One region of the Arthrobacter sp. AD-310 genome, then DNA from elsewhere that is predicted to be linked to it. Evidence: predicted binding sites of a transcription regulator. Region 1 holds the regulator's gene; the other holds the start of a gene.
What was found. Region 1 encodes HspR, which represses chaperone genes until heat shock. Its sites were predicted from a motif close to AAGTTGAGTCNNNNNGACTCAACTT; they were not measured.
Positions count from the first base shown of each region.

Region 2: a site for HspR is predicted at 6,424-6,448, ahead of clpB (ATP-dependent chaperone ClpB). Genes of this name have one in related genera too.

Region 1 is NZ_BAAHNO010000014.1:60,642-69,044, forward strand. It holds gene ACYQ1Z_RS10150 (aldehyde dehydrogenase family protein) at 1-1,342, shown strand, start outside; gene ACYQ1Z_RS10155 (hypothetical protein) at 1,419-1,805, opposite strand; gene ACYQ1Z_RS10160 (heat shock protein transcriptional repressor HspR) at 1,965-2,390, opposite strand; gene ACYQ1Z_RS10165 (DnaJ C-terminal domain-containing protein) at 2,406-3,377, opposite strand; gene ACYQ1Z_RS10170 (nucleotide exchange factor GrpE) at 3,460-4,140, opposite strand; gene dnaK (molecular chaperone DnaK) at 4,143-6,017, opposite strand; gene ACYQ1Z_RS10180 (hypothetical protein) at 6,260-6,490, opposite strand; gene ACYQ1Z_RS10185 (MMPL family transporter) at 6,747-8,403, opposite strand, start outside.
Region 2 is NZ_BAAHNO010000044.1:10,422-18,824, forward strand. It holds gene purF (amidophosphoribosyltransferase) at 1-276, shown strand, start outside; gene purM (phosphoribosylformylglycinamidine cyclo-ligase) at 273-1,430, shown strand; gene ACYQ1Z_RS19620 (VOC family protein) at 1,499-2,269, opposite strand; gene ACYQ1Z_RS19625 (DUF3073 domain-containing protein) at 2,487-2,720, opposite strand; gene ACYQ1Z_RS19630 (septum formation family protein) at 2,996-3,709, shown strand; gene clpB (ATP-dependent chaperone ClpB) at 3,752-6,394, opposite strand; gene ACYQ1Z_RS19640 (sulfate/molybdate ABC transporter ATP-binding protein) at 6,634-7,707, opposite strand; gene ACYQ1Z_RS19645 (ABC transporter permease) at 7,704-8,403, opposite strand, start outside.

The DNA of each region.
Region 1 (8,403 bases):
CCCGGCAACAGGCGAAGCGGTGGGAGAGGCCCCGGTCCACACCCTCGAATACCTGGAGGAGGCCGTGGCCGATGCCGTCGCCACCCAGCCCGCCTGGGCTGCGCTGGGCCACGACGCCCGGTCCGCCGCGCTCCTGAAAGCAGCCGACGCCGTCGAACGCTCCGCCGAGGAGCTCGCCCAACTGCTCTCCCGCGAGCAGGGCAAACCGCTTAACGGCCCCAACGCCCGCTTCGAAGTGGGCGCCTGCGCCGCCTGGCTGCGCAACACCGCAACCACCGTCCTCGAACCCGAAACCATCGTGGACGACGGGGAAACCCGCGCCGAACTGCACTACAAGCCGATCGGCGTCGTCGCTGCCATCGGCCCGTGGAACTGGCCCATGATGATCGCCGTCTGGCAGATCGCGCCTGCCCTGCGGATGGGCAACACCGTGGTGGTCAAGCCCTCCGGCAACACCCCGCTGTCCGTCCTCGCCCTGGTCAAGGTCCTCAATGAGGAACTCCCCGAGGGCGTCCTCTCGGTGGTTTCCTGCGGCCGCGAAGTGGGCGCCCGACTCACGGAGCATCCCGCCATCGGCAAGGTCATGTTCACCGGCTCCACCGCCGCCGGCCGCGCCATCATCAAGTCCTCCGCGGATACGGTCAAGCGCCTCACCCTGGAACTCGGTGGCAACGATGCCGGCATCGTCCTGCCCGACGCCGACCCGAAGGCCATCGCCGGGGACCTCTTCTGGGGTGCCTTCCTCAACACCGGCCAGACCTGCGCCGCGCTGAAGCGCCTCTACGTGCACGACGACATCTATGACGCCGTCTGCGAGGAGCTCACCGCCGTCGCCAGGGCCATGCCGATGGGCAACGGCCTGGACGAAAACAACGTCCTGGGCCCGCTGCAGAACAAGGCCCAGTACGACGTCGTCGCGAACCTTGTGGAGGCAGCTAAGGCTTCCGGAGCACGCGTCCTCGTGGGTGGGAACCCGGATCCCGGACAGCCCGGCTACTTCTACCCCACCACCCTGGTGGCAGACATCGACAACGACAACCCGCTCGTCGCCGAAGAGCAGTTCGGCCCCGCACTGCCGATCATCCGCTACAGCACGGTTGATGAGGCCGTGGAGAAAGCCAACGCGCTCGACGTCGGACTTGGCGCCTCCGTCTGGTCCTCCGACCGCGAGGCGGCCCGGGAGGTCGCCGCCCGGATCCAGGCAGGCACCGTTTGGATCAACCGCCACGGCGCTGTGGACCCGCGGATACCATTTGGCGGCGCCAAGCAGTCCGGCTACGGTTTGGAATTTGGCGTCGAAGGCCTCAAGCACCTCGGGGTGCCGCAGGTCATCAACGGCTGAGTCTGTCCACGGCGGAAGTGGATACGGGAGCCTGGCACGCCGCGCGGCAGTGCCGGGCTCCCGTTGCTGTCCGGGGTTACCCCATGGCGGGAGCGGCGGAGGTCCGGCCGGCCAGCTGCCGCCGGGCCCAGCGGGCAAGCTTCTTGCCCTTGCCTTTCCACCAGTTGTCCTCGTCCTTGTCGTGGTGCAGCCTGAAGATGATCGCCACCAGCACGAACATCCCCATCACCACGTCCACCCAGGACGCCAGCACCAGCGCGATAAGGACAGTGACACCATTGGCGATGATGGACGGGACGGCCAGGGTCCGGAAGACGGTGCTGGCCACCCATCGGCGGTGAGACCGTGGAACGGACAATGCCCGCACCATGTCGAAGCAGACGCACACCACCACAATGGTCTGCCCGAGCGCGAGCATCAGCTGTCCGGGCACCGATCCGCTGAACGCGGCCACCACCTGCATTCCCGGGCTCATGGCCGGGCCTTACCGAAACCACACATGGAAAACCCCCAGAAACTTCGAACCACTGCTGATCCAGCGGTGGTTCCATTGAAGTTTCCGGGGGCTACAGGAACACGAGTAGTCAGTACTCTATTTTTTACCGGCCCGGAAGAGCAGTACTTATTGCCCGATCGCCCTCGGCCGCCACAGGACAACAGCCTGCGACCTTGGCCGGGGGCGCTGGCCACGCGCCAGGCTCACCACGTCACCGGCCGCGCCCGCGGCGAAAATGCGGGAGTCGAACGGCTGCGGGCGGCGCCCAAGTTCTTCGGTGAGTTCGGCAACGCGCATCTGCAGGGCTGCCACCTGGTTTTCGAGTTCCAGGATCCGTTTGATCCCCTCCAGGGACACGCCTTCCTGGGACAGCCGCTGCACCTCTCGCAGCATGTTGACGTCCCGCTGCGAGTACCGGCGCGACTTCCCCGGCGCCCGGCTGGGCTTGACGATGCCCAGCCGGTCATACTGCCGAAGCGTCTGCGGGTGCATGTCCGCGAGTTCAGCAGCCACGGAAATCACGAAGATGGGCTGGTCGGCGTTGATGTCCACGGCACACCTCCCCTGCTAAAGCCGGGCCTTGGCGGCAAGGCCCTCCCGGACGTCGGCGCCCGAGGTCGCCTCGGCGAAGGCCTTGACGGCGGCCTCGGCTTCCTTGCTCAGGTTTTTGGGAACGGCGACGTCGATGGTCACCAGCAGGTCGCCGGTCGCCTTCGAGGTCTTCACGCCTTTGCCCTTGACCCGCAGGGTCCGGCCCGACGGCGTCCCGGCCGGAACGCGGACCCGCACCTTTTCGCCGTCGATGGTAGGCACCTCGATGTCGGCACCCAAAGCAGCCTCCGGGAAGGTGACCGGCACGTGGATGCGGAGGTTGTCGCCGTCGCGCGTGTAGAACGGGTGCGGCTGGACAGAGACGCTGACCACCAGGTCGCCGTTGCCGGCCGGGCCGGGCTGACCCTTGCCGCGGACCCGCACCTTCTGGCCGTCCTTGATGCCGGCGGGAACGCGGACGTCGATGACGTCGCCGCTCGCCTCCCGCAGGCCAATCGTGGTGCCCCGGATCGCGCCTGCGAAGGAGATGCTGGTGCTCGCGGTTCGGTCGGCGCCCTTCTGCGGTGCGCGCTGGAAGCCGGTCTGGCCGAAGCCGCCGCCGAAGAGGTCGGCGAACTCGGGCGGGATACCGCCCGAGGACGGGTTGAATCCGCCCGCGTGACGGCCGGTGTTGCCCGTGAAGAGGCCGCCGAAGAGGTCCTCGAATCCGCCGTTGCCGGCACCGGCGCTGCCGGGAGCAAACCGGGCGCCGCCGCCCATCGCCCGGATGGCGTCGTACTGCTGGCGCTCATCGGGATCCGAGAGCACCGAGTAGGCCTCGGAAATGTCCTTGAACTTCTTCTCGGAAGCAGTGTTCCCCGGATTCTTGTCAGGGTGGTGCTCGCGGGCCAGCTTCCGGTAAGCCTTCTTGATATCGGCGTCGGAAGCGTCCTTGGCAACACCAAGGATCTTGTAAAAGTCCTTGTCCACCCAATCCTGGCTAGCCAATGGCGTTTCCTTTCAAAAGTTATGGGTCGGTGGTTGAGCCCGTCGAAACCACGCTTCGGCAGGCTCAACCACCGGGGTAATGCTACGCAGGAACGGCGACGATGACCTGGGCTGCGCGGAGGACGCGTTCTCCTGACTTGTAGCCGGAGCGGAGCACCTGGCTGACGGTGTCAACCTCGATGTCCTCGCCGGGCTGCTGGATCAGGGCCTCGTGGATGGTCGGGTCGAACTCCACGCCGGTCTCGTCGATGCGGGTCAGGCCGTAGGTCTTCAGCGCGTTCTCCAGCTTGGTGGCGATCGCGGCGAAGGGACCGTCGGCGAGGTCGCCGTGCTGCCGCGCGGCGTCGACGTCGTCCAGCACCGGAAGCAGGGCGTTCAGGACGCCGATGACGGCCATTTCCCCTGCCACGGCGCGGTCGCGTTCGACGCGCTTGCGGTAGTTGACGTACTCGGCCTGCAGGCGGAGGAGGTCGTTCTTCAGCTCGGCTGCCTCAGCGCTGGATGTACCCTGGGCCACGGATTCCGCCGCGGGCACTTCCATGCCGTTGAGGATTTCCTCGGCCTGGGCCAGTGCGTCGCCGTCCGAGTCCGTTGCCCCGGCGCCGGCGGCTGTGTTGCCGCCTTCAGAGTGCCCGCCCTCCGGGTGCCGGGCCTGCCCGGTCACCGGGTCAACCTTGCGGTTGTCCCGGATGACCGGCTCGCCGTTCTGACCGCGCTCCTGTCCGGTGGAAGTGTGCTCTTCCTCGTTACCGTGGTGCGGCATGGCTACTTCTTCGCTTCGTCTTCGTCGATGATTTCGGCGTCGACGATGTCTTCATCCGAAGAACCCGCCTGGCCGCCGGCCGGGGCGCCTTCGGCACCTGCAGCACCGGTGGCGCCGTCCGGCGACCCTGCCTGCGAGTAGATGGCCTCGCCCAGCTTGGTCTGGGAAGCCTGCAGCTTCTCGAAGGCGGACTTCACCGCAGCGTCGTCGGTACCTTCGAGGGCCTTCTTGAGATCGTCGACGTCGGTCTGGACCTCGGTCTTGACCTCTTCAGGCAGCTTGTCGGCGTTGTCGGCGATGAGCTTGTCCACGGAGTAGGCGAGCTGCTCTGCGGAGTTGCGGGTGTCGGTTGCCTCGCGGCGGGCCTTGTCCTCGGCTGCGTGCTCCTCGGCGTCACGGACCATGCGGTCGATGTCTTCCTTGGACAGTGCGGTGCCGCCGGTGATGGTCATGGACTGTTCCTTGCCGGTGCCCTTGTCCTTGGCGGAGACGTGGACGATGCCGTTGGCGTCGATGTCGAAGGTGACCTCGATCTGCGGGATGCCGCGCGGCGCCGGGGCGATGCCGGTCAGTTCGAACGTGCCCAGCGGCTTGTTGTCGCGGGTGAACTCACGCTCGCCCTGGAAGACCTGGATGGCCACGGACGGCTGGTTGTCGTCTGCGGTGGTGAAGGTCTCGGACCGCTTGGTGGGGATAGCCGTGTTGCGCTCGATCAGGTGCGTCATGACGCCACCCTTGGTTTCGATGCCGAGGGACAGCGGGGTGACGTCGATCAGGAGGACGTCCTTGCGCTCACCCTTCAGCACACCGGCCTGCAGGGCTGCACCAACGGCCACAACCTCGTCCGGGTTCACACCCTTGTTCGGCTCCTTGCCGCCGGCCAGTTCCTTGACCAGCTCGGAGACGGCGGGCATACGGGTGGAACCACCGACCAGCACGATGTGGTTGATGTCGGAGAGCTTGATGCCGGCTTCCTTGATGACGTCGTGGAACGGCTTCTTGGTGCGCTCGAGCAGGTCCTTGGTGAGGTCCTGGAACTTGGCGCGGGTCAGCTGCTCGTCCAGGTGGACCGGGCCGTCGGGGGTGACGGACAGGTACTGGAGGGAGACATTGGTGCTGGTGGAGGAGGAGAGTTCCTTCTTGGCCTGCTCGGCAGCTTCGCGGAGGCGCTGCAGGGCGATCTTGTCCTTGGACAGGTCGATGCCCTTGACCTTGAGCTGGTTCAGCAGGTAGTCAACGACGCGCTGGTCCCAGTCGTCGCCGCCGAGGCGGTTGTCACCGGCGGTGGCGCGCACCTGGATGGTGGAGAAGTTGTCTTCGTCCTTGCCGACTTCCAGCAGGGAGACGTCGAAGGTACCGCCACCGAGGTCGAAGACCAGGATGAGTTCGTCTTCCTTGCCCTTGTCCAGGCCGTAGGCGAGTGCTGCGGCGGTGGGCTCGTTGACGATGCGCAGGACGTTCAGGCCGGCGATTTCGCCGGCTTCCTTGGTGGCCTGGCGCTCGGCGTCGTTGAAGTAGGCCGGGACGGTGATGACCGCGTCGGTGACCTTTTCACCCAGGTAGGACTCGGCGTCGTTCTTCAGCTTCATGAGGATACGCGCGGAGATTTCCTGCGGGGTGTACTTCTTGCCGTCGATGTCCACCTTCCAGTCGGTGCCCATGTGGCGCTTGACGGACGCGATGGTGCGCTCGATGTTGTTGACGGCCTGGCGCTTGGCGATCTCGCCAACCAGGACCTCGCCGGACTTGGAGAACGCAACAACCGACGGCGTGGTGCGGCCACCCTCGGCGTTGGCAATAACGGTGGGCTCGCCACCTTCGAGAACGGAGACGACGGAGTTGGTGGTTCCGAGGTCGATACCTACTGCACGTGACATGTGTTGCTTCCTTCTTTCCTTGGAAACTGGTTGGCGCCCGCTAATTGAGCGTTCTGCACTCAACTTTACTCAGGGCGTTCACGATGTCAATCCAAAGTTGAGTCGAGTGCGCTCAACTTATTCTTCCTATCCGCTGAAGTTGGCTGCAATGGCGCGGTTTTTGGGCACAAAGAAGCCCGACGGCGGTTCTCCGTTTCGCTCCTGGAGAACCGGCCGCCGGGCTGCTTCGACGGTGCGGAGGCTTAGCGTTCGGCGTCAGGGTCGCCATGCAGGGGGCCTCGTTCCTCGGCCGTGGTGTTGACCTGGCCGTCCGTCAGCCGCTCCCGAATGCCGTCTTCCGCGGTTTCGCCTGCCGACTCGACGGAGCCGTCGCCATAGTCACTGTCCCCGTACTGGCCGCCTTCGCCCTCCAGGCCGGGGGCACTGCCAGCCGCCCGGGCTTCCTCGCCGGGGATTTCCGGGTTCTCAGTCATAAGGCATCTCTCCCTTGAGTTCCGCGTCCATCCGGACGCACTGGCAGTTTACCCAGCGGGGTTTTGCGCGAACAGGGGACAGGCCTTGCGTCACGGAGAGCCCGCTTTTAGCCCTGACGGATCGGCTCAGGCCCGGAAACATGGGGCTTCGTCGCCCTTCGTCGGCCAAAAGGGTGCCCTCACGGCCCCGAACAGTGCACTCCAGATACGACCCCGCGGGCAATAAGCTCCTCGGTGGCCGCAGCAGGGCTGAACTTCAGCGGCTGGAGACTTCCTCCAAGGGCTCGACGCCGGGCCGCCGCGCCGCGCTCCCGCCGCTCGCGCGGCCCAGCCTACTGGGCCACCAGATCCCGGGTCCGATGTCGTAGGCCAGGGCGGGCACCAGCAGCGAGCGCACCAGCACCGTGTCCAGCAGCACGCCGAAGGCCACGATGAAGGCCAACTGCACCAAGAACATGATGGGGATGACGCCCAGCGCCGCGAACGTTGCCGCCAGGACCACCCCGGCGGAGGTGATCACCCCGCCGGTCACGACCAGGCCGCGGAGGATACCGGGCTTTGTGCCGTGCTTGAGCGACTCCTCGCGGACGCGGCTCATCAGGAAGATGTTGTAGTCCACGCCCAGGGCCACCAGGAAGACGAAGCCGAAGAGGGGGACGGTGGCGTCTGCCCCCGGGAAACCCAGGACTTCGTTGAAGACGAGGGCCGAGACACCCATGGCGGCGCCGTACGAAAGCACCACGGAGAGCACCAGCAGGACCGGAGCCACCACGGAGCGCAGGAGCAGCATGAGGATGAACAGGATCACCACCAGGACCACGGGGATGATAATCACCAGGTCGCGCTGGGCGGTGGTGTTGGTATCCAGGGCGGTCGCGGTCACGCCGCCCACCAGCGCGGTGGCGTCCACTGCCTTGACGTCCGCGCGCAGTGCCTTCACTGATTCCTCGGCCTCCAGCGAGTCCGCGGCCGAGTCCAGCGTGGCGTTGATGAGGACCTTGCCTTCGCGGACGTCAGGTGCGCCGGGAGCCCCGGGCGCTCCGGTGATGGGCACGCCGCCCTCGGCCAGCAGGTAGGCATCGCCGACTCCGTCGGCCGCCTTCACCGCGTCCAGCACCTCCTGCGCCTTGCCTTCGTCCGCAACCACGACGGCGGGGCTGCCGCTGCCGGCGTCGTAATGGCGGGCGAGTGCGTCCTGCCCGTCCACGGCGTTGGAGTCCGTCAGGATGACGTCCGTCTGCGGGACGCCGTTGGCCTTCAGCTCCAGGAGGCCGGCCGACGCTGCGACGAGCAGCAGGACCGACGCAACCCAGATTGTCCGGGGCCTCCGCCGGACCAGGGAACCGGTGGCCCGCCAGAGCCCCTTCTGGCCTTCCAGTCCGGTGACGAGCCCGGGTTCGAGTTCTTCGGCGGGCAGCAGTTTGGGCCGGAATGGCCAGAACGCCGCGCGCCCCAGGAGGCCCATCAGGGCGGGCAGCAGGGTCAGTGCCGCGAACAGCGCACAGAGGATACCGGCAGCAGCCACGGGCCCCAGCGCCTTGTTGGAGTTGAGGTCCGAGAAGAGCAGGCACAGCAGGGCGATGATCACGGTGGCACCGGAGGCCAGGATCGGTTCGAAGGAGGCCTTCCATGCAGTCAGCACAGCGGCGGTCCGGTTGCCGGTGTGCGTCAGCGCTTCACGGAAACGTGCCACGTAGAGCAATGCGTAGTCCGTGGCAGCGCCGATCACCAGGATGGAGAGGATGCCCTGGCTTTGCCCGTTCAGCTGGATCCAGCCGGCCTTGGCCATGCCGAAGACCAGCAGGATGGCGGCGCACAGCGCGAAGACCGAGGTCAGGAGCACCATGAAGGGCAGGAGCAAGGACCGGTAAACGATCAGCAGGATGACAAAGACGGCCGACAGCGCCACCAGC
Region 2 (8,403 bases), on a different contig from region 1:
ACGGGCAAGTACCCCATCAAGCTTCCGGACGCCGACAAGCTGGGCAAGAACCTGCTGGAGCGCACGGACCTGGGCGGCCTGACACCTTCGCCCTCGGCCCTGCCAGGGGAAACGGCGGCACTGGCCGTGGATTCCCACGAGGATCCGGCTGAAAAGTCCGGCGCTACCGGCTGCGATCCGGGACCGGACTCCGAATTTGAGAACCTGCTGACCGACGCCGACCTCGTGCCTGACGTACACGCCGCCGCAGGCGCCGACAAGAAAGAGTCCCTATGACTTCCGCAAACACCGCCGCCGGCCCCGCTTCGGAGAACACAGGCATCACCTACGCCTCCGCAGGCGTTGACGTCGAAGCCGGCGACCTCGCCGTCGAACTCATGAAGGATGCCGTCAAGGCCACCCACAACTCCTCGGTGATCGGCGGCGTGGGCGGCTTCGCCGGCCTGTACGACGTCTCGAAGCTGCTGACTTTCAAGAAGCCGCTGCTGGCGACTTCCACCGACGGCGTCGGCACCAAGGTGGCCATCGCCCAGGCCATGGACATCCACGACACCATCGGGTTCGACCTGGTGGGCATGGTGGTCGACGACATCGTGGTGGTGGGTGCCGAACCGCTGTACATGACCGACTACATCGCCTGCGGCAAGGTGGTTCCGGAGCGCATCGCCGGCATCGTCCGCGGCATCGCCTCTGCCTGCTCCGTGGCCGGGACCGCGCTGGTCGGCGGCGAAACCGCCGAGCACCCCGGCCTGCTGGGCGAGCACGAGTACGACGTCGCCGGCGCTGCCACCGGCGTCGTGGAAGCCGATGCCCTGCTGGGCCCGGAACGGGTCCGCGCCGGCGACATCGTCATCGGCATGGCCTCCTCCGGCCTGCACTCAAACGGCTACTCCCTGGTCCGCCGCGTCATCAACCACGCCGGATGGGCCCTGGACCGCCAGGTCTCCGAACTCGGCCGCACCCTGGGCGAGGAACTCCTCGAACCCACCCGCGTCTACGCCGCCGACTGCCTGGACCTGGCCCGCACCTTCCCGGTGAACGCCGGCGCAGCCGTGCACGGCTTCAGCCACGTGACCGGTGGCGGCCTGGCCGCCAACCTGGCCCGCGTCCTGCCGCAGGGCCTCGTTGCCACCGTGGACCGCGCCACCTGGGAACTGCCCGCCATCTTCAAGCTCGTCTCGGAACTGGGCAACGTCCCGCTGGCAGACCTCGAACGCACCCTCAACCTGGGCGTGGGCATGGTGGCCATCGTGTCCCCCGACGCCGCGGATGCCGCCGTCGCCCGGTTGAATGACCGCGGCCTGCCGTCCTGGATCATGGGCACGGTCACGGAGGACTCGGACTCGATCCTGAAGTCCGGCCCGGACTACGTCCAGGGCGCCAAAGGCGTGGACGGCGGCGCAGTCCGCCTGGTCAACGCGTACGCCTGATCCCCCGATCGGTCCCCGCCGGTGTTGCCCGCCGGCGGGGACCGATGAGGTTAAGAGGCCTCTTGCATTCAGGGAGCCTTGATCAGGCTGAGGATTCCGCCCTGGGGATCGCGGATGGTGGCAGGCCCTTCCTCAAAGTCGGCCTCCGGTTCCACAACCGTTTCGCCTCCCGCCTCCACGGCCGCCTCGACAGCCGCTCCAAGGTTGGCAACCCCGAAGTAGATCTGCCACGCCGGTTCCTCAGCGTCCCCGGCAGCGACCACCCCGGCCACCTCAACCCCGTCGAGGACCAGCGCACTGTAGCTCCCGCCGTCGTCCTGTGGATACTCGGTGATCTCATGTCCGAAAAGCTGTTGGAAGAATCCGACGGCGGCCTGCGGCTCAGGCGTGGACAGTTCCGCCCAAGCAAGCGCGCCCGGTTCATTGAACAGCCGGGTCCCGCGGTGCGTTCCGGCCTGCCAGATGCCCGTGGTCCCGCCACCGGGCGGGGCCACGAAGGCGAGAACCCCCGTGTCAGCCACTGCCTCGGGCCCGAACTCTGCCGCACCGCCGGCATACAGAGCTTCCTCCACCAGCGCTCCGGCGTCGTCCGCGGCGAAATAGATGTTCCACTGCGCTGCGGTGCCGGCCGAAAGCTGGAGCGGGTTCTGCGGGGCGATGACGGAGACCAGGTTCCCGTCCGCAAATGCCTGGGCATAGGTACGGCCGTCCGGGGTGGGCAAATCCCTGTAGGTCCAGCCGAAGAGCCGGCCGTAAAAGTCCTTCGCCGCGGCGACATCGGGCGTCTGCAGATCCGCCCAGCACGGCTGGCCGTGCCGGTATGCGTCAATATGTGGCATGGCATAACGCTACACGGCCGACCGGACGCCGAAGCAAAGGAACAACAGCGCGGCAAAGCCCGCTCCCGGCACCTGATGGTGTGGGAAGCGGGCTTTGGGCGCAGCAGGATCTGACGCCTGAAAAAATATGCGCCGCAGAAACTGTGCGCTGTATCAGTGCCGTTGTGGCGTCGCTGGAGCTGCCTGGCAGGGCGTTGGCAGCGCGCTGCGGCAACAACTAGCCGATGCGACGGGTGTCTACCTCGTCGTCGTCGTCTTCCAAATCATCCGCGTACTTGTCCACGTAAGCCGAATAATCCGGTTCCACCGGTTCGTTCGCATAGTGGCTCGTGGCACGACTTGATGGGCCCGTCAGCTCGCGCTGAAGTGCCGAATAGTCGGTGTTCGGGGAGTAGTACTTGATGTCCCGAGCCTGCTTAGTAGCTTTTGCCTTTTGACGGCCGCGCCCCATGGCGTGACCCCCTTTTGTACTTGGACCGGAGGTGGTCACCTTTGGCGATGGTGAGGCCCCGGAATGTTTGGTCAATTTGTCGTACACCTAGATTACATGCTTTCTGCGGCCCCTGCTTGCCGGGCGCGGCGCCCGGGAGTGGTGTGCGCTACCATTTCCGCGCATCGGCGGCGAGTTTCCAGCATTTTTGTTGGGTAGAGTCGCTTAAACAACTGCCGAAACTGGCCGGGCGACCGGCTGCCCGCCCGGGACGGAATGCAGGAGGATGCGCCCACGTGAACAACCAGGACCTGCCGCCGAAGCCCAGCTCGCCGCCCACCGCGGGCCTGCCGAAAGTGCGGGCGGAGCAGGTTCCCGCCCGGCACCACATCCCGGCACAGGCCCCCGCTCCCGCACCGGACCATGTGACGTGGTCCCGGCCGCTGCCGGAGCCGGAACGGGAACGGACGCCCAGGCTGCGACCGAAAACCCGGCGGACCCTGTGGAAGGCGCTGTTCGCCGTCGTACTCCTTGCGGTGGTGGCCGGCGTGGTGTGGCTGGCGGTGTGGCTGAACTCCGGCGGGGGCGCCGATGAAGCGGCGAATGCCGCCGGGGCCGTGGAAACCGCGGTGACGCCGCAGGCCACGCCGCTGCCGCTGCCGCGCGACGGGGTGCAGCCGGCGGACTACGCGCTGGGTGACTGTTTTGCCGATTTCGATCCGGAAGCGCTCGCATCCAAGGTGGTCCCCTGCGATACGGGCCACTCGGCGCAGCTTGTTGCCGTGTTCCGCTACCCGGAGGCAGGATCCTATCCGGGCGCCGAGGCGCTGAAAGCCAAGGCGCTGGAAGCGTGCCAGGCGGCAAAGCTGGGCCCGGCCGCCAACGAGTACCAGCTGAACTTCCAGCGCAGCTTTCCCAGCAGCACCAGCTGGGAGTCCGGCGACCGCAGGGTGGACTGCTATGTAACCAGCACGGGCGGCAATGTCATTAACGCGAGCGTGCTGCCCTGACGGTTTCCCGCCGGGGCAGCACGCTTCCCTGAATCCTTCTGCTTAGCCCTTACGCCGCACGGCGAGGCCTGCGGTCAGGGCACCTGTCAGCGTGTCGACGTCGCCTTGGCCGATTTCCGCAGCTTCGGCCGCGGTGTCCACGAGCACGGTGTCGCCGTCGCTGATGTCACCGGCCAGGATGGCCTTGGCCAGCCGGTCGCCGATCTCGCGCTGCACCAGCCGGCGGAGCGGCCGGGCACCGTACGCGGGGTCGAAGCCGGAGATGGCAAGCCAGTCCTTGGCACCGTCCGTAACCTCCAGGGTGAGCCGGCGGTCGTGCAGGCGCCGTCCCAGTTCGGCCACATGCAGGTCGACGATCCGGGAGAGCTCCTCCACCTTGAGCGCGTCGAACAGCACTACCTCATCCAGCCGGTTCAGGAACTCCGGCTTAAAGGCGGTGTTGACGGTGGCCATGACAGCATTCCGCTTGGCCTCCGCATCCAGCGACTGGTCCACCAGGAACTGGCTGCCCAGGTTGGACGTAAGCACCAGGATGGTGTTGCGGAAGTCCACGGTGCGCCCCTGGCCGTCGGTCAGCCGGCCGTCGTCGAGCACCTGCAGGAGGATGTCGAAGACCTCCGGGTGGGCCTTCTCCACCTCGTCGAGCAGCACCACGGAGTACGGGCGGCGGCGGACGGCCTCGGTGAGCTGGCCGCCTTCCTCGTAGCCGACATAACCCGGAGGGGCACCGACGAGCCGGGCGACCGAGTGCTTCTCGCCGTACTCGGACATGTCGATGCGCACCATGGCGCGCTCATCGTCGAACAGGAAGTCGGCGAGTGCCTTGGCCAGTTCGGTCTTGCCCACGCCTGTGGGACCCAGGAACAGGAAGGAGCCGGTGGGCCGGTTGGGGTCGCTGATGCCGGCCCGGGCACGGCGGACGGCATCGGATACCGCGGTGACGGCCTTGGCCTGGCCGATCAGCCGCTTGCCCAGCTCCTCCTCCATGTGGAGCAGCTTCTGGCTTTCACCCTGCAGCATGCGCCCGGCGGGGATCCCCGTCCACGCGGAGATGACCTCGGCGATGTCGTCCGCGGTCACTTCCTCGGCGACCATCTGGGCGGACTTGTCCGAGACGGCGGCTTCGGCTTCGGCCGCGGCGTTCAGTTCGCGTTCCAGTGCCGGGATTTCACCGTAAAGGACCCGCGAGGCAGTCTCCAGGTCGCCTTCGCGCTGGGCCTTGTCCGCCGCGCTGCGCAGCTCATCCAGCTTGGCCTTCAGGTCGCCCACCCGGTTCAGGCCGGCTTTTTCAGCCTCCCACCGGGCGTTCAGCGCAGCCAGCTCTTCTTCCTTGTCCGCTTTGTCCGCCCGCAGGGCCGCAAGGCGTTCCACGGAGGCGGCGTCGGTTTCGCCTTCCAGCGCCAGCTCCTCCATGGTGAGCCGGTCGACGGCGCGGCGGAGCTGGTCGATTTCCTCCGGTGCGGAGTCGATCTCCATGCGCAGCCGGGACGCGGCCTCGTCCACCAGGTCAATGGCCTTGTCCGGCAGCTGCCGGCCGGAGATGTAGCGGTTGGAGAGCGTGGCCGCAGCCACCAGCGCCGAGTCGGCGATGGACACCTTATGGTGTGCCTCGTAGCGCTCCTTCAAACCGCGGAGGATGCCGATGGTGTCCTCCACGCTGGGCTCGCCGACGTACACCTGCTGGAAGCGCCGTTCAAGGGCGGCGTCCTTCTCGATGTTCTCGCGGTACTCATCCAGGGTGGTGGCCCCGATCAGCCGAAGCTCGCCGCGGGCCAGCATGGGCTTGAGCATGTTGCCGGCATCCATGGAGGAGTCACCGGTGGCACCAGCGCCCACAACAGTATGGATCTCGTCGATGAAGGTGACGATCTGGCCGTCGGAGCCCTTGATTTCCTCGAGGACCGCCTTCAGCCGCTCCTCGAACTCGCCGCGGTACTTGGCGCCCGCGACCATGGAGCCGAGGTCCAGGGAGATCAGCGTCTTGCCGCGCAGGCTTTCCGGGACGTCGCCCGCCACCATGCGCTGCGCGAGCCCTTCAACAACGGCGGTCTTGCCCACGCCGGGTTCACCGATGAGCACCGGGTTGTTCTTGGTCCGCCGGGACAGGACCTGGACAACGCGCCGGATCTCCGAGTCACGGCCGATCACGGGGTCCAGCTTGCCGGACCGTGCCATGGCGGTCAGGTCGGTGCCGAACTTCTCCAGCGACTGGAAGGTGTTTTCCGGATCCGGGCTGGTGACCTTGCGGTCGCCGCGGACGCCTGGCAGGGCGGCGAGCAGCGCTTCACGGGAGGCTCCCGCCTCGCGCAGCAGGCGGCCGACGGCGTCGCTTCCGGCGGAGAGGCCAAGGAGGAGGACTTCGGTGGAGACGAAGGTGTCGCCGAGCCGCTCGGCCTCTTCCTTGGCATTCTGGATTGCCTGGAGGGCGGGGCGGGACAGCTGCGCCTGTTGGCTGGATCCGCCGGAGGTTGCCGGCAGCGCCTTGATGGCGCTGCTGGCCTGGACACTGACAGCATCCGGGTCGGCGCCGGTGGCGCGGAGCAGGGCAACGGCGACACCCTCGCGCTGGTCCATAAGGGCCTTGAGCAGGTGGGCCGGTTCCACTTGGGGGTTGCCGGCCGTGGAGGCGTTCATGGCCGCAGCGGAAAGAGCCTCCTGGCTCTTGGTGGTGAATTTGACGTCCAAAGAGAGCTCCTTTCAGGGGCAGTTGATCTAGGTTGAGTCTACTACGCTCAACTTTGCATTGGCTCGCTTTATTTCCCGCCGAGGGCCCCTCTTTTCCCACAGCGAACAGTCGCAGCCGGAACCCCGGCCTGTCAGCCCGGTATGTGGCACGTTGGATATCCCGGGGTTGCATTCTGCCCGGTCTCCGTCCGGAACGGCAGGGTCGAAGGCCCCGAACCCGGCTTTTTCGGGACGGCGGCTCACGCCTCGTAAACGGAGACCGCAGCGGCTTTGACCACGAAGTGCACCTCCATGCCGGGAGCCAGCCCCAGGTCCGCCGAGGCCGCCGGGGTAATGTCCGCCGCCAGCCCGTCCGCGCGGACCCGGATCTGGTCGCCGTGCGGCTCCATATCCGTGACCGTCACCGGGAAAGAGTTGCGGGGGCTGCCGTGGGCGTCAGTCAGGAACACGGAAACGGCCGACGGCGGAAACACGGCAACGCCGGGGCCGCCCGGCCGGTGCGCGGGGCCGGGTTCCTCGTGGTGGCCGGCGACTTCCAGCCCACGGGCGGTGCGGAGGCCGCTCCAGGTCAGCGTGCCAGGCAGGAAGTTCAGCCCGGCCAGCCCGGCCGCGAACGCGCTCCGGGGCTGCTCCAGCACCTGGCGCGTGGGCCCCTCCTCCACCACCCGTCCGTCCTCCATGATGACCACGCGCCGGGCAAGCATCAGCGCGTCGAGCACGTCGTGGGTGATGATGATGGCCTGGCGCCCCGCAAGAACCCGCTTGAGCAGGCGGCGGAGCAGCGGTGCGGAGTGGATGTCCAGGGCCGACAATGGTTCGTCAAGCAGCAGGAGCGCCGGATCGGCTGCCAGGGCCCGGGCCACCGCCACCCGCTGTGCCTGGCCGCCGGAAAGCTCCGCCGGCCGGCGCGCCGCCAGGTCGGCGGCCTCCACCTCCGCCAGCCACTGCCTTGCCTGGGCGTTCGCGTCGCCGGCGCGCATTCCCCTGCTCCGCGGACCGAATGCCACGTTCTCCAGGGCAGTGAGATGCGGAAACAGCAGCGGTTCCTGGGCGAGCAGCGCGGCACCGCGGCTGTGTGGCGGCGTCCACCGGTGGACGGGTTTCGGCTGGAAGTGCGGGTCCAGGTGGAAGAGGGTGCGGCCGTCCAGCTCGGAGCGGCCGCTGTCCGGTTTGAGCAGGCCGGCGATGCTGGCCAGCAGCGTGGACTTGCCGGCGCCGTTGGGTCCCATGACGGCAACGGTTTCGCCCGGCGCCACCGTCAGGGCGACGTCGAAGCCCCGCTCAGCCACGGCTGCCTGGAACGTAAAGGTCACTGGAGGCTCCCGTCTGTGATGGCGGGCGCCGTCGTCCGTTCCCGCGATCCCCGCGGCGCCCCTCCACGCGGATGGCGGCGGTAGGCGAGCGCGACGACGGCAACGGCAACGGCGACCAGGACCAGGGACAGCGCGACGGCGGCGTCCGGGTCGGTCTCGCGCTGCAGGTAGATTTCCAGCGGCAGGGTCCGGGTCACCCCTTGCAGGCTGCCGGCGAAGGTGAGCGTGGCGCCGAACTCGCCCAGGCTCCGCGCAAAGGACAGCACCGCGCCGGAGGCCAGGCCGGGCAGCATCAGCGGCAGGGTGACGCGGCGGAAGACGACGCCGGGCGGGGCGCCCAGGGTCGCCGCGGCGGCCTCGTACCGGTGCCCGCCGGTCCGGAGCGCACCTTCGAGGCTGACCACCAGGAAGGGCAGCGCCACGAACGTCTGGGCCAGGACCACCGCCGAGGTGGAGAAGGCGATCCGGAGCCCCAGCACTTCCAGGGCACCACCCAGGAGTCCCTGCCGGCCAAAGGTGTAGAGCAGGGCGATGCCGCCGACGACGGGTGGCAGCACCAGCGGCAGGAGCACCAGCGAGCGGAGCAGGCCCTGCAGCGGGAATCGACTGCGGGCGAGGACAAGGGCCAGGGGCACGCCCAGCAGGATGCAGAGCACTGTGCTGGCTGTTGAGGTGCGCAGGCTGAGTCCCAGCGCG